DNA from 3 places in the Saccharopolyspora sp. SCSIO 74807 genome. Region 2 is predicted to be linked to each of the others. Evidence: riboswitches for the same ligand, from Rfam matches in the RefSeq annotation. Region 2 holds a riboswitch; each other region holds the start of a gene.

Region 1 (7,204 bases), 2.4 Mb from region 2:
CTGTTCAAGTGGGCCTACAAGCTCGACCCGCTGGTGCCGTCCGAGCTGATCGCCGACTGCTTCGACCTGGCCGCGCGCATCCGCGCGGTCGACATGCGCGCGAGCCCGTACGACCTGCGCGAACTCGGATACGAACCGATCGCGGTGGAAACGGCGGAAGGGCGCGCCGAATACGCGGCGCGGCAACGCGAATTCGCCGATGAGGCGGGCGGATTGCGCACCCGGCTGATCGAGGTCTGCGCGGGGCTGCTGGCGGCGGAAACGGCCGAGGCAGCTCGTTCCGAGTTGAGCGATTCCCAGCCCTGAAACGATTTCCGGCCCTAAAGCGGCTCCGGGTCCTAAAGGGGCTCCGGGTCCTAAAGGGGCTCCGGGCAGAAAGCGGCTTCGGTCCCTGAACAACTCCGGTTCCAAAGCGACTCCGCCCAGCGAGCCGCACTTCGATCCGAACGAAATCGGCCCGCCACCACGCGGCGGCGGGCCGATCAGCTCATTCCCGAACGGCCAGGCTCAGCTCACCGTTGTCGTCGCGCTCGGCGTCGAGGACCTTGTCCCCGAGCAGCGACGCGGCCTGCGGCTCGAGGAACACCCGGGCACCGGACTCCTCGACCACCTCGTCGTCGGCCTGCGGCTCGCTGGCGATGGCCGCCTGGAGCTCGCCCTCACCGGACGCGTTGGCGACCGGCGCGATCCGCAGCCCCGAGCTCTCGCCCGATTCACCACCGGCCAGCACGACCTTGATGACCTCGGCTGCGCTCTCGCTGATCGTGAGCATTGCTGCACTCCTCTCGGAGGCGGTCGGATGGAACCGCCCACCGTAGTGCATCCGGCCGGTCGCCCGCTCACCCCCGCGCGATCATGCCTCGTAGGCCGAAAGCGGAGGGCACGAGCACACGAGGTTGCGGTCACCGCGCGCGCCGTCGATGCGGCGAACGGCAGGCCACACCTTCGCCTCCGAGGTGCCCAGCGGGTAGGCGGCCTCGGCGCGCGTGTAGGCGTGCTCCCACGTACCGGCCAGCGCCGGGGCGGTGTGCGGCGCCTGCACCAGCGGGTTGTCGTCGGCGGGCCACTGCCCGGCGGCCACCTTGTCGATCTCCCCGCGGATGGCGATCATCGCCGCGCAGAACCGGTCGAGTTCGGCGAGGTTCTCGCTCTCGGTCGGCTCCACCATCAACGTGCCCGCGACCGGGAACGACATCGTCGGCGCGTGCAGCCCGTAGTCGGCGAGCCGCTTGGCCACGTCGTCCACGGTCACACCGCTGGACTTGGTGATCGGGCGCAGGTCCAGGATGCACTCGTGGGCGACGAACCCGCCGGAGCCGGTGTAGAGCACCGGGAAGTACTCGTCCAACCGCCGCGCCACGTAGTTGGCCGCGGCGACCGCGGTCAGCGTGGCCCGGCGCAGCCCGTCCGAACCCATCATCCGCACGTAGGCCCAGGAGATCGGCAGGATCGAGGCGCTGCCCCACGGCGCGGCGCTGATCGGGCCGACCCCGGTCTCGGGACCGGCCGCGGGCTGCAGCGGGTGGTTCGGCAGGAACGGCGCCAGGTGCGCGCGAACACCGATCGGCCCCACGCCGGGACCACCGCCGCCGTGCGGGATGCAGAACGTCTTGTGCAGGTTCAGGTGCGAGACGTCCGCGCCGAACCGGCCCATCCGGGCCAGCCCGATCAGCGCGTTGAGGTTCGCGCCGTCGACGTAGACCTGCCCGCCCGCGTCGTGCACCAGCCCGCACACCTGTTGCACGGTGTCCTCGTAGACGCCGTGCGTGGACGGGTAAGTGATCATGATCCCGGCCAGGTCGTCGCGGTGCTGCTCGACGACCTCGCGCAGGTGGTCCATCTCGATGTTGCCCTGGTCGTCGCAGCGCACCACGACCACGCGCAGCCCGGCCATCACGGCGCTGGCGGCGTTCGTGCCGTGCGCGCTGGCCGGGATCAGGCAGACGTCCCGCGCCGCCTCACCACGGCTGTGGTGGTAGGCGCGGATGGCCAGCAGACCGGCGAATTCGCCCTGGCTGCCCGCGTTCGGCTGCACGCTGACCGCGTCGTAGCCGGTGATCTCGGTCAGCCAGCGCTCCAGGTCGTGCACCACCTCGAGCAGCCCCGCCGCGTCCTGCCCGGGTGCGAACGGGTGCACCTCGGCGAACTCGGGCCAGGTCACCGGCTCCATCTCGGCGGTGGCGTTGAGCTTCATCGTGCACGAGCCCAGCGGGATCATGCTGCGGTCCAGCGCCAGGTCGGTGTCCGAGAGCTTGCGCAGGTAACGCAGCAGCGAGGTCTCCGAGCGGTGCGTGTGGAACACCGGGTGCGTCATGTAGTCGGACGTGCGCAGCAGTGCGGTGGGCAGCGCGTCGGCCGTCTCCGCGTCCAGCTCGTCCACCCCGGTCAGCGTCTCGCCACCGAACCCGAACGCGCTGAGGACCTTCAGCAGCGTCTCCCGGGTGGTGGTCTCGTCGCAGCTGAGGCCCACGTGGTCGGCGTCGATGTGGCGCAGGTTGATCCCCTCGCCGCGAGCGGCGTCGACGACCTCCGCCGCCCGGCCCGGCACCCGCGTGACGATCGTGTCGAAGAACTCCGCGTGCACGACCTCGACCCCGCCGCGGCGCAGCCGCTCGGCCAGCACCGCCGCCATCCGGTGCGCCCGCTGCGCGATGGCGCGCAGCCCGCCCGGGCCGTGGTAGACCGCGTACATCGACGACATCACGGCCAGCAGGACCTGCGCGGTGCAGATGTTGCTGGTGGCCTTCTCGCGGCGGATGTGCTGCTCACGGGTCTGCAGCGCGAGCCGGTAAGCCTGATCCCCGTCGGCGTCCACGCTCACCCCGACCAGCCTGCCGGGCAACTGCCGCTCGATGCCCTTGCGCACCGCCATGTACCCGGCGTGCGGGCCGCCGAAGCCCATCGGCACGCCGAAGCGCTGCGTCGTGCCGACCACGACGTCGGCACCGATCTCCCCCGGCGCGCGCAGCAGCGTCAGCGCCAGCAGGTCGGCGCTGACCACGGCCATCGCGCCGCGCTCGTGCACCTCGGCGATGATCGCCTCGTGGTCGCGCAGCGCGCCCGATGCGCCCGGGTAGGCCAGCAGCGCACCGAAGAAGTCCCCCTCCGGCAGGCCCTGCGGACCGGCGGAGAGGTCGGCCTCGACGATCTCGATGCCCAGCGGCTCGGCACGGGTCTCGATCACCGAACGCGTCTGCGGCATGGTGTCGGCGTCCACGACGAACCGCGGCGACTTGTTCCGTCCCGCGCGGCGCACCAGGGTCATGCCCTCGGCCGCGGCGGTGGACTCGTCCAGCATCGAGGAGTTCGAGACCGGCACCCCGGTCAGGTCCGCGACCATGGTCTGGAAGTTCAGCAGCGCCTCCAGGCGGCCCTGCGAGATCTCCGGCTGGTACGGCGTGTAGGCGGTGTACCACGCCGGGTTCTCCAGCACGTTGCGGCGGATCACCGGCGGCGTGATCGTCGGGTGGTAGCCGAGCCCGATCATCTCGGTGTGCGGCCGGTTGCGGCTCGCGCGCTCGCGCAGCTCGGCGAGCGCCTCCGCCTCCGTCGCCGGTTCCGGCAGCGCCAAGTGCAGGTCGCGCTCGCGGATGCCGGACGGCACCGCGGACTGGGCGAGTTCCTCCAGCGAGCCGACGCCGATCACGTCCAGCATCCGGGCCAGTTCGGCGGGCAGCGGCCCGACGTGGCGGTCGGCGAACGGGGTTCCGTGTTCCAGGGCGGCCAGCGGGATCCGGTCTTCGGTCGTCATCGCCACACCTCATTCATCGCAGCGGACACAGGGCGGCAGCGTTGTGTGCTGCCCTCCCCCTCTGTCACTGTCCGCATCGCGAACGCCTGAGAGCTTCGCCCGGTCGGACCGGACTTGCACCGTCGGCGGGCGCCACCTCGTCCGGTGGCACCTCTTTCCAGAGGTATCTCGCCCGTGCGGTCCAGCCGCCTGAGAGGTTGTCGGGGAGGGTTTGCTCCTTCGGCGCCGCCGGCGACCGGATCACCGGCGGACTCTCCCGCACGGGGTCTGCGATGCCTCGCACCCTACCCGATCCAGTGAGCGCCGACCGGTGCGATCTTCGTCGCGTCCGAACGTCCCACGCACCGGACGCGCTGCGCACGCACCGTGTCCACGCGAAATCCCCGGGCCGGGGCCGCCGAACCGGTTCAGCCCGTTTGCCGGTCCCGACGCCTGCGGGACAGCTCGTCATCGACGGGCTCTTCGGGGTCGGCGGTGTCGGCTCTTTCCGCCGGGAACTCGTGGATGGTGCCGGTGATCTCCCGCATCGCACCGCTGACCGCGATGCCGAACACGCCCTGCCCGCCCTGCAGCAGGTCGACGACCTCTTCCGCGGAGGTGCACTCGTAGACCGTGGTGCCGTCGCTGAACAACGTGATCTTCGCCAGGTCGCGCACCCCGCGGCCGCGCAGGTGCTCCACCGCCAGCCGGATGTTGTGCAACGAGACCCCGGTGTCCAGCAGCCGCTTGACCACCTTCAGCACCAGGATGTCCTTGAACGAGTACAACCGCTGCGAACCCGAACCGGCGGCGCTGCGGATGGACGGGCCGACCAGCTTGGTCCTGGCCCAGTAGTCGAGCTGCCGGTAGGTGATTCCGGCGATCTGGCAGGCCGCGGGTCCGCGGTAGCCGACGAGTTCGTCCGGCAGCGCGGGATCCGGCAACGCGGGGTCGGCCATCGGTTCCGGCTGCTGCGCGGAATCTTCGCCGGGTGCTCGCTCCACCACGCCTGCCTCCCCTCGTCCGGCCACCGGGGCCGGCGAACCACCGGGAACAACCGCACCGGGCGGCTGCCGCCCCGGAGCTCCCGCGACCGGGCCGCGAGCGCCCGACCTGGAAAATCACATCGGAGCAATTCGCGTTGCAACGACGGTAAGCCCACCCCGTGGGCGGGTCAACGCGACGCGCGGACGCACCCCCGCCGGGCGGACACCCCACCGGGAATTCCCCGCCACCGGGCCGGAAATGCGAACGGCTCCCGTGCCTCTCGGCAGCGGGAGCCGTCGTGGCGCACCGGGGCGGTCAGGTATCCGCGCCCCGGAAGTCCTCCGGCGAGACCGAGTCCAGGAACTCCCGGAACTTCTCGACCTCGTCCTCCTGCTCGTCCGGGATGATCAGCCCGGCTTCGTCCAGCACCGATTCGTCGGCGTGGATCGGCACCCCGACCCGCAGCGCCAGCGCGACCGAGTCGCTCGGGCGGGCCGAGACCCGCACGTCCCCGTCGAAGATCAGCTCGGCGAAGAACGTGCCCTCCTGCAGATCGGTGATCCGCACCTGCTCCAGATCCCGCCCGAGGGCGCCGATGACGTCCTTGAGCAGATCGTGGGTCAGGGGTCTGGCCGGCCGCACACCCTGCTGCTCCAGCGCGATCGCGGTGGCCTCCACCGATCCGATCCAGATCGGCAAGTACCGCTCACCGTCGGTTTCGCGCAGCAGCAGAATCGGCTGGTTGGCTGGTAGTTCCACTCGCACGCCGACGACGCGCATCTCGCTGCTCATCGTCTCATCGCCTCCTCCAGCGCGCCGAAGCGTGACATCCTTGGTCGAGGATCGCGCACCGACGCCTCCGACGCTACCCGCGATACGGCGGACACGCCTACCACTGGCCATCGCCTCCGGCCGGATTTTCCGCTCGCTGAACGGCTTTTTCCGGTTCGTACCGCCTGCTCGCCGGACCGCGCGCGAACGCCGGTGCCGCCGGTGCAGGCCCTTGTTCGTCGACCGACTCCGGTTCCGCTCGCCGGTGCCGTTCGCGATGCTGCCGAGATCGTTCGCCCGCTGCGGGCTCCGGGCGAACGGGGAGTTCCCGCGCCCTGCCGGTTGCTGCAGCGCAACGACGCCCACAGCAACGATACACCGCAGCCCCAACGGCCAACCGCTGGTCAGAGCCTCGCGGAGGGCATCGGGCGAGGACGGACCGGCGGCTCCGCACCCGGCGATCGGATGATCGCCTCCGGTGCCGCGATCGGACGATCGCCTCGGATGCCGTCGGGGCGGCGCCGTGGACGCCGCCCCGTCGCGGAACGGCCGCGGACCTTCAGCGTCCCTGGCCGCCGTCGATCGGCCCGGTCAGGAACACCAGCCGGAACTTGCCGATCTGCACCTCGTCGCCGTTGGCCAGCACCGAGGTGTCCACCGGTTCCCGGTTGACGTAGGTCCCGTTCAAGCTGCCCACGTCCACGACGACGAAGTCGCTGCCCTCGCGCCGGAACTCGGCGTGGCGACGGGAAACGGTGACGTCGTCGAGGAATATGTCGCTGTCGGGGTGCCGACCCGAGCTGGTGGTCTCCCGGTCGAGCAGGAATCGCGACCCCGCGTTCGGGCCGCGCTTGACCACCAGCAGGGCGGACCCGGCGGGCAGCGCGTCGACTCCGGAGGCCGCAGGCTCCGGAGCCGCACTCTCGGTGCTCTCCGATTCCGACAGGAACGGCCTGAAGACCGAGGTGGTCTCCGGTGACTGCTCCGGCGGAACGCCGCCGGGCCCGTCGTTCTGGCTCACCTGAGCTCTCCTCTGCGCGGATGGGTCGTGCAAGTGCGTTCCAACGTACCGCGCCGTTCCAGGTGGCAGACGCGGGAGTCCCACAACGATCCGGCCGCGGTGCGGAGATCGACGATCATGCCTGGTCGATGACGGCTTGGTAGTCCTCCGGGCCGAGCAGCGCGTCCGGCGCCGCCGGGTCGGCCAGCTTGATCTCGAGCATCCAGCCGTCGCCGAACGGCGCGGAGTTGACCAGCTCGGGCTGCTCGTCGAGCCGCTCGTTGCGGGCGACGACCTCGCCGGCGACCGGGGCGTAGATGTCCGAGACGCTCTTGGTCGACTCCACCTCGCCGATGCCGCCACCGGCCTGCACCGCCTCGCCCGCATCGGGCAGCTGGACGAACACCACGTCGCCGAGCTGCTGCTGGGCGTAGTCGGTGATGCCGACCCGGACGGTGTCCTCGCCGGTGCGCAGCACCCACTCGTGGTCTTCGGTGTACTTGATCCCTTCCGGGGCCACTTGGGTCCCGCCTTCCTGGTCGCTCGGCCGGCGGGACTTCGCAGCGCCTCCGCCTCACCCGCGATGATCGCCGCGGGCGTCGCGAGCGTAGGTCGAGGCCGCAGCGGACCGCAAGGCAGCCGCGACGTGATCAACTCCGCAGCGCGGGTGGCGCCGGCAGCGCACGCGCACTGCGGCCGGCTGCGCCGCGGTCAGG
Region 2 (7,204 bases):
TGGTGGTCTCGGTGGTGAGGTCGGGTTGGAGGGCTTCGGCGATGATGTCGGCGACTTCGGTGAACTCGGCCTTGCCGAATCCGCGGGTGGCCAGTGCGGAGGTGCCCACGCGGAGTCCGGAGGTCACCATCGGCGGGCGCGGGTCGCCTGGCACGGCGTTGCGGTTGACGGTGATGCCGATCTCGTGGAGGCGGTCTTCGGCCTGCTTGCCGTCGAGTTCGGAGTGGCGCAGGTCGACCAGCACCAGGTGCACGTCGGTGCCGCCGGAGACCAGCTGCACCCCGGCGGTGCGGGCGTCGTCGGCGCAGAGGCGTTCGGCCAGGGCTTGGGCGCCTTCGATGGTGCGGCGCTGCCGGTCGGCGAACTCGGGGGACTGGGCGGTTTTGAACAGCACCGCCTTGCCCGCGATCACGTGCTCGAGGGGGCCGCCTTGCTGGCCGGGGAACACCGCGGAGTTGAACTTCTTGGTGAACTCGTCGTCCGCGGAGAGGATCACCCCGCCGCGCGGGCCGCCGAGGGTTTTGTGCGTGGTCGTGGTGACCACGTGCGCGTGCGGCAGCGGGTTCGGGTGCAGCCCCGCGGCGACCAGCCCGGCGAAGTGCGCCATGTCGACCATCAGGTACGCCCCGACCTCGTCGGCGATCTCGCGGAACCGGGCGAAGTCGAGCTGGCGCGGGTAGGCCGACCACCCGGCGATGATCATCTGGGGTTTGTTCTCGCGGGCCAGGCGGGCGAGTTCGTCCATGTCGACCCGGTGGTCCTGCTCCGAGACGTGGTACGGCACCACGTTGTAGAGCTTGCCGGAGAAGTTGATCCGCATCCCGTGGGTGAGGTGCCCGCCATGCGCCAGGTCCAGGCCCATGATCGTGTCACCCGGCTTGAGCAGCGCGAACATCGCCGCAGCATTGGCCTGCGCCCCCGAGTGCGGCTGCACGTTCGCGAACGACGCGCCGAAGAGCTCCTTGGCCCGATCGATCGCCAACTGCTCGACGACGTCCACGTGCTCGCAACCGCCGTAATACCGCTTGCCCGGATAGCCCTCGGCGTACTTGTTCGTCAGCACCGACCCCTGCGCCTGCAACACCGCCTGCGACGCGAAGTTCTCCGACGCGATCATCTCCAGCGTGTTCTGCTGCCGCGACAACTCAGCGCCGACCGCGGCCGCCACCTCCGGATCCACCGCCGACAGCGAATCGTTGAACAGGTCCGGTGCGGACATCGCATTGCCTCCTGTGCTCGATGTGGGCCCTGCACGTGGGCTCTGAATGTGCTCGATGGGCTCTGAATGGTGATGTGGGCCGTGCCGGATGCGGGCCGCGCTGCCCTCCGGCCGGCGTGGGCGTGCGGGCATCTCGCCCGCGGGTGGTCAGTTCGACCGTCGGTAGAACGGCAGCTCGACGACCTGCACGTCGATGCTCCTGCCGCGGATGTCGACCTTCAGCTCGGTGCCGGGCGCGCTGTGCGCGCGGTCCACGTAAGCCATCCCGATCGGATGTCCCAGCGTGGGCGACGGCGCACCGCTGGTCACCTCGCCGACCTCGGCACCCGCGGCGTCCAGCACCGGGTACCCGTGCCGCGGCGCGCGGCGCGCATCGGTGCTGAGCCCGACCAGGGTGCGTTCGGTGGGCTCCTCGGCGACGCGGGCCAGCGCGGCCTTGCCGACGAAGTCACCCGGCTTGTCCAGCTTCACCACCCGCCCGAGGTTCGCGTGGAACGGGGTGAGGCCGGTGGAGAGCTCGTGGCCGTGCAGCGGCATCCCCGCCTCCAACCGCAAGGTGTCCCGGCAGGACAGCCCGGCAGGGGCCAGCTCGTGCTGCTGCCCGGACTCGGCCAGCGCGTGCCAGACCGCCGGGGCGTCGGCGGGTGAGGTGAACAGCTCGAAGCCGTCCTCACCGGTGTAGCCGGTGCGCGCCAGCATCACCTGCGCGCCCGCGACCGTGCTGCGGTAGCCGGCGAAGTACTTGACCGTGGACAGGTCCGTGTCGGTCAGCGGCGCGAGGATCTCGACGGCCTTCGGGCCCTGTACCGCGATCAGCGCGTAGTCCGCGGAAACGTCCTCGTACGCGGCGTCGAAGCCCTGCACGCGCCGTTCCAGCTCGGCGGAGACCACGTCGGCGTTCGCGGCGTTGGCGACCACCAGGTATTCCTGCTCGGCCAGCCGGTAGACGATCAGGTCGTCGAGCACGCCGCCGTCGGCGTCGCAGAGCATCGTGTAGCGGGCACGCCCGGCCGTTATGCCGGATGCCTTCGCCACCAGCGCGTAGTCCAGCGCCTCGGCGGCCTGCGGGCCGCTGATCCGGATCTCGCCCATGTGCGAGAGGTCGAACAGGCCCGCGGTGTTGCGCACCGCTTGGTGCTCGGCGGTGTCACCGGAGTAGCGCACCGGCATCTGCCAGCCCGCGAACTCGGTGAAGTGGGCGCCTAGCGCTCGGTGCACCTCGTGGAGAGGTGTCTGACGCGCGGAGGGCGGCGACGACGTCATGGTGCGGAACTCCTCCTCATCGGCACCGATCACGTCCGAGGACCGGCTGCGGCCACTTCCAGCGGAAACCATAGCCCCAGCGGAAGCTGCAGCTCGAGCACCTCGGCGGCGACGGGCGCGGTGGGCGCCGGCCGGCCTCCCCGGAGTCATTGGCCTGAGAGTTTCGCCGCGCTCGTGCGGCTTGCACCGTGGGCGAGGGATGCGGATCCCTGCTTTTCTCCGTGATCGCCTGCTGTCGTGCGGTGCGGGGCCTGAGAGTTTGGTGGGGAGGATTGCTCCTTCGGCGCTCCACGGCCGCATACCAGGGGCTCCTGGTGGGGGGAGTCTCTCCCGCACGACGTCGTCGGCGGCTGTTCAGTTGGGCTTTCGGTTGCTGGCTGACGCTACGGAGATCACGTTTCGCAGTCAACCGAACGTGAGCCCTGTCCCGTCACGAATAGTGTTCTTCGGATTCGCTGCGTAGCGGTGTCGGTGGCTTGCACGGTCGGCTGCTCGGCGGCTGCGCCGCCGGCGAGGCGAAGATCGAAAATTCAGTATTAATGATCAATCACGACGTGTTCGCTGCGACCAGCTCGAACTGCGCGCGCAGACCATCCACCAGCGCTCGCAGCGCCAGCTCGAAGCTGTCGTCGTCGATCTCCGCGGCGTGCTCGCGCAGCTTGTGCGCCTGCCGCAGGTGCGGGAACCGGTCGTCGTAGATCTCGGCGTCGTCCGGGAACCCGCCCGCGAACGAGCCCATGGCGGAGCCGACCACCAGGTACTTCGTGGAGGCCCCGATCATGGTGGCGTAGCGCGGCGGCCAGCCCGCGCTGGTCAGCCCGCCGTGCACGGCGTCGGCGCGGCTGAGCGAGGTCTCCCGCCGGGCCGGTCCCGAGGCCATGAACGGCACCAGGTTCGGATGCGCGGCCAGCGCGGCCCGGTAGGAGCGGGCCCAGCGCAGCAGCCCGGTGGTCCAGTCGGTGCCGAAACCGCTGGTGTCCACGCTGGCCATCACGCCGTTGGCGATCTCGTGCAGCAGCGCGTCCTTGGTGGCGACGTGGTTGTACAGCGAGGCGGCGCGCACGCCGAGCGCGTCGGCGAGGCGGCGCATGGACAGCGCTTCGAGGCCGTGCGAATCGATGATCTCCAGCCCGCAGGTACGGATGCGTTCGGAGGTCAGCAGCGGGCTCTTCGGCCGTCCCATCCGCGCTTCCCCCTGTTCGACGCTCCGCTCCGGGGTCTTCCCGGCACCGACAGTGTCCGGTGCTGCGCTCTTGCCGCAGCGCTCGGGGTGGTCCTAGAGTCCAAAACTAACGACGTTAGTTGCCGGGTGTCCACTTCTCGCGGGACGCCCGGCGCGTCCGGCGAGGAGGCCGCCGATGGTCAACGACGACAGTTCGATTGCGCAGCCGACGACGCCCGGCCAGCGGTCGACGACGCTGTCCCTGGCGTCCGTGCTCGCCGAGCCGGCCCGCCTGCGGCCGTCGGCGACCGCGGTCATCGAGGGCGACCAGCACGTCGGCTACGGGCAGCTGTGGGAGCAGGTCCGCGCGCACGCCGCAGCGCTGCGCGGACGGGGAGTGCAGCCCGGCGACCGGGTCGCGATCGTCGCACCCAACGTCATCGACTTCGTGCGCGCCTACTACGCCGTGCTCACCGCGGGCGCCGTCGTGGTGCCGGTGCCGCTGCTGCTGGTGCCGGACGAAGCGGCGCACCTGCTGCGCGACTCGGGCGCCAAGCTCGTCATCGGGCACACCTCGCAGCGCGCGCTGGCGGAGGAGTCCGCGCGCCGCGTCGGCGTCCCGGTGCTGACCGTCGGCCCCGGCGGCGATCCGGAGGCCTCGCCGGAAACCACCTCACTGACCGAACTGGCCGCGGCCGCCGAACCGGTGGCGTCCTTCGCGACCCGCGCCCCCGAGGACCCGGCGGTCATCTTCTACACCAGCGGAACCACGGGACGCCCCAAGGGCGCCGTGCTCACGCACCTCAACCTGGTCATGAACGCCGTGGTGAACGCCTTCGACGCGAACGACACCCGGCGCGACGACAAGGTGCTCGGCTGCCTGCCGCTGTTCCACGTGTTCGGCCAGACCGTCTCGCTGAACACCACGTTCCGCGCCGGTGCCGCGCTGGTGCTGCAACCCAAGTTCGACCCCGGCGAAGCTCTCGAGCTGATCCGGCGGCACGAAGTCACCCAGCTCAACGGAGTGCCGACGATGTACATCCGGATGCTGGAAGCCGCCGGGCCGGAAACAGCGCTGCCCAGCCTGCGGCTGTGCGTCTCCGGCGGCGCCGCGCTGCCGGTTGCGGTGCTGGAGAACTTCGAGCGGCGCTTCGGCGCGTCCATCCACGAGGGCTACGGGCTGTCCGAGACCTCGCCGACCGCCACCGTGAACCAGCCGGCGTTCGGCGCGCGCGCCGGAACCGTGGGGCACCCGCTGTGGGGCGTCGACGCCGAGGTCGCCGACCCGGACGTCGACGACCGCATCGAGCTGCTGCCCACCGGCCAGACCGGCGAGATCGTCATCCGCGGCCACAACGTGTTCGCCGGCTACCTCGGCGACCCCGCGGCCACCCGCGCCGCGGTGGTCGACGGCTGGTTCCGCACCGGCGACATGGGCCGCAAGGACGCCGACGGCTACCTGTCCATCGTGGACCGCAAGAAGGACCTGATCATCCGCAACGGCTACAACATCTACCCGCGCGAGGTGGAGGAGCTGCTGATCCGGCACCCGGCCGTCGCGCAGTGCGCGGTGATCGGCCTGCCCGACCCCGAACGCGGCGAGGAGATCTGCGCGGTCGTGGTCCCCGAACCGGGCGAGCTCGCCGACGATTCGCTGTCCGGGGCGATCCGGGCGTGGGCCGCCGAGCAGACCGCGCACCACAAGTACCCGCGCCGCGTCGTGTTCGTCGACGAACTGCCGCTCGGTCCCAGCCACAAGGTCCTCAAGCGCGAACTGCGCGAGCAGCTCACCGAGACGAACACCGCCGCTCGCGGCTGAGCCCGGGCCGGATTCGGAAAGGAACAGCACTGATGGTCGACTTTTCGCTCACCGAGGAAGAGCGGGACATCCGCGACTGGGTGCGCACCTTCGTGCAGCGCGAACTCATGCCGCTGGAGCAGGAGGTGCTGCGCCGCGAGCGCAACCACGAGCGCGGGCTGACCAAGCAAGAGCTCGGGCAGCTGCGGCAGAAGGCCCGCGACGCCGGATTCTGGGGCGTGCAGACCCCGGAGGAGTACGGCGGGATGGGGCTTTCCGCGGTGCTGACCGCGCTGATCGAGATCGAGCTGGGCCGCACGTTCGTGCCGTTCAGCTTCGGCGGCTACGCCGACAACATCCTCTACCACGCCAACGAGGACCAGCAGCGGCGCTACCTGCTGCCCACCATCGAAGGCGAGCGCAAGTCCTGCTTCGCGATCACCGAACCCGGCGCCGGATCGGACGCGAAGGACATCCGCACCACCGCCCGCAAGGAGGGCTCGGAGTGGGTGATCGACGGCGAGAAGACGTTCATCACCGGCGGCATCGACGCCGACTTCACGATGGTCTTCGCCGTCACCGACAAGGACAAGGGCGCCGACGGCGGAGTCACCTGCTTCCTCGCCGACCGGGACGCGGGCTGGAAGTCCGAGCCGATCGAGATCATGGGCGAGTGGGACCGGCAGCCCGCCGCGCTGCAGTTCGACGGCGTGCGGGTGCCGGAGGAGAACGTGCTCGGCGAGGTCGGCGGCGGCTTCAAGCTCGCCATGCAGTGGATCGGCCGCGGCCGGTACCTGCTGCCCGCCCGCGCGCTCGGCGGCTGCGAACGCATGATGGAGATGTCCATGGACTACGCGCGCAGCAGGAAGACCTTCGGCGCGCCGATCGCCGATCGCCAGGCCATCCAGTGGATGATCGCCGACTCCGCGGTGGAGATCGAATCGCTGCGCTGGCTGGTGCTGCAGGCCGCGTGGCAGTCCGACCAGGGCATGGACTCGCGGCACGCGCAGAGCATCGCCAAGCTCTACGGCGGCACCCGCGCCAACGAGATCGTGGACCGGATGATGCAGATCCACGGCGGCATGGGCTACACCCGCGAACTGCCCATCGAGCGCTGGTACCGGGACATCCGGCTGCTGCGCATCTTCGAGGGAACCGACGAGATCCAGCGCCGCACCATCGCCCGCAACCTGCTCAAGGGGCACTCGTCGGTCAGCGGTGTGCTCGGCTAGGAGCGTTCGCGGGGCTGCAGGGCTCGATCGGGTGCCCGAAATGCCGGTACCCTGTGGGTAACCGTGCCCGAACGGTCCGAGTGGGAGCGACCATGTCTCTGTTCAAGAAGGTGACCGACTTCGCCAAGAGCCCGCAGGGCAAGAAGGCGATCGACCAGGCCAAGCGCTACGCGTCCGACCCCAAGAACAAGGCGAAGATCGACCAGGTCAAGAACCGCTTCATGGGCAAGGGCAAGAGCCAGTGACCTGAGCCCGCAAGCGACGGCCCCCGGCGAAGTCCGGGGGCCGTTCTCTCGCCCGGGAAATGAGCGGCAGCGCGTGGTAGTAGGCGGTTGGCGTGGTGACGATGGTTCTGAGGTTGAACGAGGTGCACGAGCACCCGCCGCGCGAGGCCGCCGAGCGGGAAGACCGCGAGGAGCTGCGCGCCCGTGAAGTTCGCCGGTTCCTGGACGAGGACGCGGAGCTGCTGGGGTCGCTCGCCGATTGGTGATCAACGGGCTGTGTCCGGACCGCTTCGCGAAGTAGGCTTC
Region 3 (7,204 bases), 570 kb from region 2:
TCCGTGCCCGCGGGAGTGGCCAACGCGGCCCCGGACGCGGCCGAGCGCAGCGCTTTCACGCTCTCGGTCGGACCCGAGAACGGCGTCGAAACCCCGCGCACGACGCTGCTGAGCTGCGACCCGGCGGGCGGCACGCACCCGCGGGCGGACGCCGCCTGCGCGAGCCTGCGGGACGCGGGCGGGGACTTCCACCGGCTCAGCCAGAACCACGCGGCCACGCCGTGTCCGATGGTGCTCAAGCCCGTCGTGGCGACCGCGCACGGCAACTGGCAGGGCAAGCCGGTGCACTTCCGGCAGGAGTTCGGCAACGAGTGCGTGGCCGCGGCGAAGCTGGGCGCGGTGTACGACTTCTGATCCCGCCGCACGACGACCCCGCGCAAGGCTTTCGCGCGGGGTCGTTCGCGTGTGCGGCACCACTACTCGACCGACTGGCCACACTGGACGTATTACCGTGACGGCATGGCCGCAGAGCAGCACGAATCCGCCGGGAGACCGGACGGGCAACGGGAATCGTCCGCTTCTCGGTGGCCGCAGCGGCTCTACGGCACGGGCACCGAACCCGATCCCCGCTTCACCCTCGCCAACGAGCGGACGTTCCTGGCGTGGATCCGGACGGCGCTGGCGCTGATGGCGGCCGGGGTCGGCGTGGAGGCGTTGAACGCCGCGGCCGCGACGCACAGCCCGCTGCGCACCGCCCTTGCGGTGTTGCTGCTGCTGGCGGGGGTCGTGTGCAGCGTGGCCGCGTTCGGGCGCTGGGTGCGGCTGGAGCGCGCGTTGCGCACCGGCGCACCGCTGCCGTCGCCGAAGCTCGCGCCGTTCATCGGCTACGGCCTCGGCGCGATCGGCGTGGCTTCGTTCGTCCTGCTGCTGATCACCGGGTTCTGAGCGTGCCGCACGAGGAGCCCTGGGATCCCGGTTTGCAGGTCGAGCGCACCACGCTCGCGTGGTTGCGCACGATCATGGCCTTCGTCGCCGGGATGGCGGTGCTGCTGCGGCTGATCGCGCACCGCAGCGCAGTGGCCGCCGCGGTGTCCGCTGCGGTGTTCCTGCCGGTGGCAGCAGTGATCGCGTTCCTGGCGTGGCGCCGCCACCGGCGGGCCGAACGCAACCTCCGAGCGGACGAGCCGCTCCCCGACGGAGTGCTGCACGCCGGCGTGACCGCTCTGTCCCTGGTGGCCGCAGCCACCGCACTGGCCTACGCGCTGATCCTGTAGCGGACCGCCGCGGTTTTTCCGCGGACCATCCAGCGGAACCGCTGGCCTGCGGTGAACGACCCGTTCCCCGCAGGCTCAGCACTCGATCACGTTCACCGCGAGACCGCCGCGGGCCGTCTCCTTGTACTTGACCTTCATGTCCCGGCCGGTGTCGCGCATCGTGCGGATCGCCTTGTCCAGCGAGACGACGTGGCTGCCGTTGCCGCGCAAGGCCATCCGCGCGGCCGTGACCGCCTTGACCGAGGCGACCGCGTTGCGCTCGATGCACGGAACCTGAACCAGACCGCCCACCGGATCGCAGGTGAGACCGAGGTTGTGCTCCACCCCGATCTCCGCGGCGTTCTCCACCTGCCCCGGCGTCGCGCCGAGCACTTCGGCGAGCCCGGCGGCGGCCATCGAGCACGCCGAACCGACTTCGCCTTGGCAACCGACCTCGGCACCGGAGATCGAAGCGTTCTCCTTGAACAACACCCCGATCGCCCCGGCCGCGAGCAGGAAGCGCACGATGCCGTCCTCGTCGGCGCCCGGCACGAACCGCGCGTAGTAGTGCAGCACCGCGGGCACGATCCCCGCTGCACCGTTGGTGGGCGCGGTCACGACCCGCCCGCCCGCGGCGTTCTCCTCGTTCACCGCCAGCGCGAACAGCGTGAGCCATTCCATCGGGTCGTCCCGCTCGGTCAGGCTCGCCCGCAGCGTCGCCGCGCGTCTGCGCACCTTGAGCCCACCGGGCAGCACCCCGTCGTTGCGGGAGCCGTTTTCCACGCACTCCTGCATGACCGACCAGATGTGCAGCAGTCCCGCGCGCACCTGTTCCTCGGATCGCCAGGACAGCTCGTTGGCCAGCATCACGTCGCTGATCCGCGCGCCGGATTCCGAGCACTGCTCGAGCAGTTGCGCACCGGTGCTGAACGGGTGCCGCAACGGAGTCTCGTCCGGTTTGATCCGGTCCGCGCCCGTGGCGTCCTCGTCCACGACGAAACCGCCGCCGACCGAATAGAACACCGCTTCGCGCAGCGGGCCGGACTCGCCGAGCGGCCCGTGCGCGCTGAAGCGCATCCCGTTCGGATGCAACGGCAAGGATTTGCGCCGGTGCATCACCAGATCCTTGTCGGGGTCGAACCGGACCTCGCGCGCACCGTTGAGCAACAAGCCGCCGCCGGAACGCACCTCGTCCATCCGGTGCTCGACCGAGGACGGCTCGACGGTCTCCGGGTCGTGGCCTTCCAGCCCGAGCAGCACCGCCTTCGGGCTGCCGTGGCCGTGCCCGGTCGCGCCCAGCGAGCCGAACAGCTCGGCCTTCACCCGCACCACCTGGTCGAGCAGCCCGTCGCGGTGCAACCCCGCGACGAACCGGCCCGCCGCCCGCATCGGGCCGACGGTGTGCGAGCTCGACGGCCCGATGCCCACCGAGAAGAGGTCGAAGACACTGATCGCCATGGCCTGCCCCTTCCGGCCTGGCTCGGCTACTCGCCGCTGGTGAACGCGGCGTATTGCTCGGCGGTGAGCACAGCACCGGTGCTCTCCGCGCGCACTTCGAGCAGCCAGCCGTTGCCGAACGGGTCGGCGTTGACCGCCGCCGGGTCGTCCACGACGGCCTCGTTGACCGCTACGACCTCACCGGTCACCGGGGCGTACAGGTCGCTGACGGACTTGGTGGATTCCAGCTCGCCGCAGGACTGGCCGGATTCGATGCGTTCCCCGGTCTCCGGGAGCTGCACGTAGACGATGTCGCCGAGCGCTTCAGCCGCGTACGGCGTGACACCGATGCGGACCACGTCACCGCGGTCCTCGATCCACTCGTGCTCTTCGGTGTAGCGCAGCTGCTCGGGCAGGGACATGGAGGCTCCTGAAGGGCGTCGTGGGCACGGTCGTGCCCGGGTCCTGGGCCTCCCCCTCTGTTGCGGAACCTGAGAGCTTCACCGCCGCAGGCGGCTTGCACCGTGGGTGCGGCGCCGGAGCGCGCGCTTTCCAGAGTCGCCTCGCCCGAGCGGTCATGGTGCCTGAGAGTTTGCGGGGAGAGTTTGCTCCTTCGGCGCCCTGCTGCGCAGGGTCTCTCCCGCCCGGGTTCTGCGGCGGTATGCGGTTGTCGCGTGTGCGGCAACGATAAACGCACCGCTGCGGCTGGCAAAGCCCCTCCCACCGGACCGGGCACGCCCGATGGTCGGTGCGCAGGTGCCGCCGAACGGCGCTAGCCACCGCGAGATTGGTTCAACCACCCTGGTCGGGAACCGATCGACGGGAGGTTCCGGTGCGCGGAACTCGCAGGTCAAAGCTGGCTGCGCTGGTGTTGTCGGCGTTCGCGCCGGGTCTCGTGCTCGCGCCTGCGGCGCACGCCGAGCCGTCGGTCGGCGTGTGGCTGACCACTCAGGACGGCGGGCAGCTGCTCGCGCGCCAGCCGGACGTCGAGTTCGGCTCGGGCGGCGGGCATCGCACGATCACCGTCGATCCGGGCGAGACCCACCAGACCATGACCGGGTTCGGTGCGGCGCTGACCGACTCGTCGGCGGCGTTGATGAACGCCTCGCCGCGGCGCGACGAACTGCTGACCGAGCTGTTCGACCAGCGCGAGGGCATCGGGCTGACCGCGGTGCGGCAGGTGATCGGCGCCTCGGACTTCGCGCGCGAGGTCTACAGCTACGACGAGGTGCCTCCGGGCCAGGACGACTACGACCTGTCCGAGTTCTCCATCGCGCACGACGAGGCCGACATCCTGCCGCTGCTGCGGCGCGCGAAGGAACTCTCGCCGGAGCTGAACGCGGTCGCCACGCCGTGGAGCGCGCCGGGCTGGATGAAATCCGGCGGCTCGATGATCGGCGGCGAACTGCCCGCGCAGAACTACCAGGTGTTCGCCGACTACCTGGTGAAGTTCGTGCAGGCGTACCAGCGGGCTGGTGTGCCGATCGATGCGCTGACCCCGCAGAACGAGCCGCTGAACACGCAGGAGTCGTACCCGGGCAGCCCGATGGCACCGGACGCGCAGGCCGCGTTCGTCCGCAACGACCTCGGGCCGAAGCTCGAGCAGGCCGGGCTGGGGACCGAGGTGTTCGCCTACGACCACAACTGGGACGACGTCGACTACCCGAACCAGGTCCTCGATGCCGCCGCGCAGTACACCGACGGCGCGGCGTTCCACTGCTACGGCGGCGACCCGTCGGCGCAGTCCGCGGTGCACGAAGCGCATCCGGACGCCGAGATCCACCTGACGGAGTGCTCCGGCACCGAATCAGCCGACCCCGCGAACACCTTCCGCGACACATTGGCCTGGCAGGCCGACAACCTGATCATCGGCGGCACCCGGAACCACGCGAGCAGCGTGCTGCTGTGGAACCTGGCGCTGGATCCCGCGCACGGGCCGGTCCTGGACGGCGCCTGCACCGACTGCACCGGCGTGACGACCGTCGATGGCGGGGACGTGCGCTACAACGCGGAGTACTACGCGCTCGGGCACGCCAGCAAGTTCGTGCGGCCGGGGGCCGTCCGGGTCGGCTCGAACGACCTCGGCGAAGTCCGCAACGCCGCGTTCCGCAACCCCGACGGCTCCATCGCGCTGATCGCGCACAACCCGACCGGTGGCGAGCAGACCTTCACCGTGTCCGCGCAGAACCGCGCCTTCGACTACACGTTGCCCGCGGGCGGGCTGGCGACCTTCAGCTGGCCGGGCTGAGCCCTTCGCGCGGCGCGTCCACCGCGCCGATGGCACCGCGGCGACGAGCACGGGCGCGGCGTACCGGCGGAGGATGGTGGCAGCCACGCGGAAGGGAGCACGGGTGAAGATCGCGGTGCCGCAAGAGATCAAGAACCACGAGTACCGAGTGGCGTGCACCCCGGCAGGCGTGCACGAGCTGCGCGCACACGGCCACGAGGTGTTCGTGCAGGCCGGCGCGGGGTCCGGCTCGTCGATCCCGGACGAGGACTACCTCGCGGCGGGGGCGGAGCTGGTCGGTTCGGCGGACGAGGCGTGGGCAGCGGGCGAACTGGTGCTCAAGGTGAAGGAGCCGGTACCGGAGGAGTACCCGCGGCTGCGCGAGGGGCAACTGCTGTTCACCTACCTGCACCTGGCCGCATCGGCCGAGCTGACCGGGGCGCTGATGCGCGCCGGGGTCACCGGCATCGCCTACGAGACCGTGCAGGCACCCGGCGGGAACCTGCCGCTGCTGGCGCCGATGAGCGAGGTCGCAGGCAGGCTGGCCCCGCAGGTCGGCTCCTACGCGCTGCTGCGTCCCAGCGGCGGGCGGGGTGTCCTGCCCGGCGGTGTTCCCGGAGTGGCGCCCGCGCGGGTCGTGGTGATCGGCGGCGGGGTCGCGGGGCTGAATGCCGCGACCGTCGCGCTCGGCATGGGCGCGGACGTGGAACTGCTGGACACCAACGTCGACAAGCTGCGCGACATCGACCGCGACTACCGCGGCGGCATCCGCACCGTGGCCTCGAACCGGTACACCGTGGAATCCGCGGTGCAGGCGGCCGACCTGGTGATCGGCGCGGTGCTGATCCCCGGCGCGAAAGCCCCGAAGCTCGTCTCGAACGAGCTGGTGTCGCGGATGAAGCCGGGCAGCGTGCTGGTGGACGTGGCGGTCGACCAGGGCGGCTGCTTCGCCGATTCGGAGCCCACCACGCACGACGCCCCGACCTACCGGGTGCACGACTCGTTGTTCTACTGCGTGGCCAACATGCCGGGCGCGGTGCCGAACACCTCGACGCACGCGCTCACCAACGTGACGCTGCCGTACGCGCTGCGCATCGCCGATCACGGGTGGCGCGCGGCGTGCGCGGCGGACCCGGCGCTGGCGGGCGGGCTGAACACGCACGGCGGGAAGCTGGTGAACGCAGCGGTCGCGGAGGCGCACGACCTGCCGCTGACGGATCCGTCCGCGGTACTGGACTGACGGGGGTACTGGACTGACGGGGGCGAGAGCCCCGGAGCGCTGCACGGAACGTATGGGGCGGCCCGCTCAACCGGCCTGGGGGTCACCGGGAGCGGGCCGCCAACACCAGTGTAGGCCACGAACGCCTGATTTCCGACGACGCGGAGCGCGTCGGCGACTCGAATCGGCAGCCGAATCGATAACCACCCGAAGGAGTGAGTTCGACGCGTCCGGGTGCAGCTCGGCCGGACACCTGCCGATGGGAGGGCGCGAAGATCGGCCGCGGGCGCCCGCGCTCGGCGCACCGGCCGCGACCCGGCCGGACGCGAAGGGCCGACGATCGGGCCCGAGAATACGGGGGAGCCCACCGTGGACGAGGCGAAGATGCGCGAGGCCGTCCTGGACCGGCTGGCGCGACTGGACCGAGTGGCCGCCGACGGCGGCGCCGAGGCCCTGCTGCCGGTGACGCGTTCCGAGCTGCGCCGCCTCACCGAAGGTCTCCGCGCGCTGTTGGCCCGGCACCAGCCCGATCTCGACGGTCACTGCCCTGCCTGTTCGGGAACGTTGCGCAGCCGGCGGTGGCCGTGCGAGGTGTGGCTGGTGGTGCACCGCCAGCTCATCGGCGACCGGTTCGGGCAGGCGACGGCCGAACCCGCCCCGCAGTTCCCGCCGCCCGAGCACGACCCCGAGCAGGACGCCGGGGATGCCGCGGACTCCGGCGAGACCGGCGAGATCCCGATTTGGCCGCAGTGGCACGACGACGAAACCGGCGAACCCGGCACCGCATCGCCGGGGCCGGAGTTCACCGCGCTCGCGCACGACCCGCGCCCCCACCGCTTCCCGCCGGTCGGCGGTCACCTGGAGTTCGACCGGGTGCCTCGCAGCCGCACCGCCGCGTCCGGCGCGGAGCGGCAAATCTCCTGGCCACCGCACCGCGGCGGCTGACCCGCCCACGCCTGGACGATCACCGCTGCACCGTCAGGCAGGATGGTGGCCGCGCCGAGCACCGGCGCGCCAACGGCGACGATGGAGGAGCGTGTGCACGACGGCAGCGGCCGGATCCTGGTGCAGCACCTGAGCAAGAACTTCGGCCAGGTCGGCGCGGTCCGCGACCTCAGCTTCGCGGTC

Evidence for each region. Region 2 has a riboswitch for glycine ahead of gcvT (glycine cleavage system aminomethyltransferase GcvT). Riboswitches for the same ligand answer to the same signal wherever they lie in the genome.
Region 1: it holds a riboswitch for glycine, as region 2 does, so the genes downstream of both, gcvP (aminomethyl-transferring glycine dehydrogenase) here and gcvT (glycine cleavage system aminomethyltransferase GcvT) in region 2, are expected to answer to the same signal.
Region 3: it holds a riboswitch for glycine, as region 2 does, so the genes downstream of both, gcvH (glycine cleavage system protein GcvH) here and gcvT (glycine cleavage system aminomethyltransferase GcvT) in region 2, are expected to answer to the same signal.

Annotation. Positions count from the first base shown of each region.
Region 1 covers NZ_CP146100.1:4,316,052-4,323,255, reverse strand. Annotated here, with positions in the region: gene V1457_RS19785 (3-methyladenine DNA glycosylase) at 1-306, shown strand, start outside; gene V1457_RS19780 (HesB/YadR/YfhF-family protein) at 488-772, opposite strand; gene gcvP (aminomethyl-transferring glycine dehydrogenase) at 854-3,751, opposite strand; glycine riboswitch at 3,919-4,020, opposite strand; gene V1457_RS19770 (MerR family transcriptional regulator) at 4,159-4,689, opposite strand; gene V1457_RS19765 (bifunctional nuclease family protein) at 5,033-5,509, opposite strand; gene garA (glycogen accumulation regulator GarA) at 6,048-6,509, opposite strand; gene gcvH (glycine cleavage system protein GcvH) at 6,625-7,008, opposite strand; gene V1457_RS19750 (CDP-alcohol phosphatidyltransferase family protein) at 7,200-7,204, opposite strand, start outside.
Region 2 covers NZ_CP146100.1:6,681,206-6,688,409, reverse strand. Annotated here, with positions in the region: gene glyA (serine hydroxymethyltransferase) at 1-1,219, opposite strand, end outside; gene gcvT (glycine cleavage system aminomethyltransferase GcvT) at 1,367-2,482, opposite strand; glycine riboswitch at 2,616-2,712, opposite strand; glycine riboswitch at 2,713-2,825, opposite strand; gene V1457_RS30530 (TetR/AcrR family transcriptional regulator) at 3,030-3,665, opposite strand; gene V1457_RS30525 (long-chain fatty acid--CoA ligase) at 3,841-5,463, shown strand; gene V1457_RS30520 (acyl-CoA dehydrogenase family protein) at 5,496-6,674, shown strand; gene V1457_RS30515 (hypothetical protein) at 6,767-6,919, shown strand; gene V1457_RS30510 (hypothetical protein) at 7,021-7,164, shown strand.
Region 3 covers NZ_CP146100.1:559,036-566,239, forward strand. Annotated here, with positions in the region: gene V1457_RS02525 (SSI family serine proteinase inhibitor) at 1-354, shown strand, start outside; gene V1457_RS02530 (YidH family protein) at 460-885, shown strand; gene V1457_RS02535 (DUF202 domain-containing protein) at 888-1,214, shown strand; gene V1457_RS02540 (L-serine ammonia-lyase) at 1,290-2,651, opposite strand; gene gcvH (glycine cleavage system protein GcvH) at 2,678-3,052, opposite strand; glycine riboswitch at 3,193-3,283, opposite strand; gene V1457_RS02550 (glycoside hydrolase family 30 beta sandwich domain-containing protein) at 3,463-4,878, shown strand; gene ald (alanine dehydrogenase) at 4,982-6,097, shown strand; gene V1457_RS02560 (hypothetical protein) at 6,446-7,021, shown strand; gene V1457_RS02565 (ABC transporter ATP-binding protein) at 7,115-7,204, shown strand, end outside.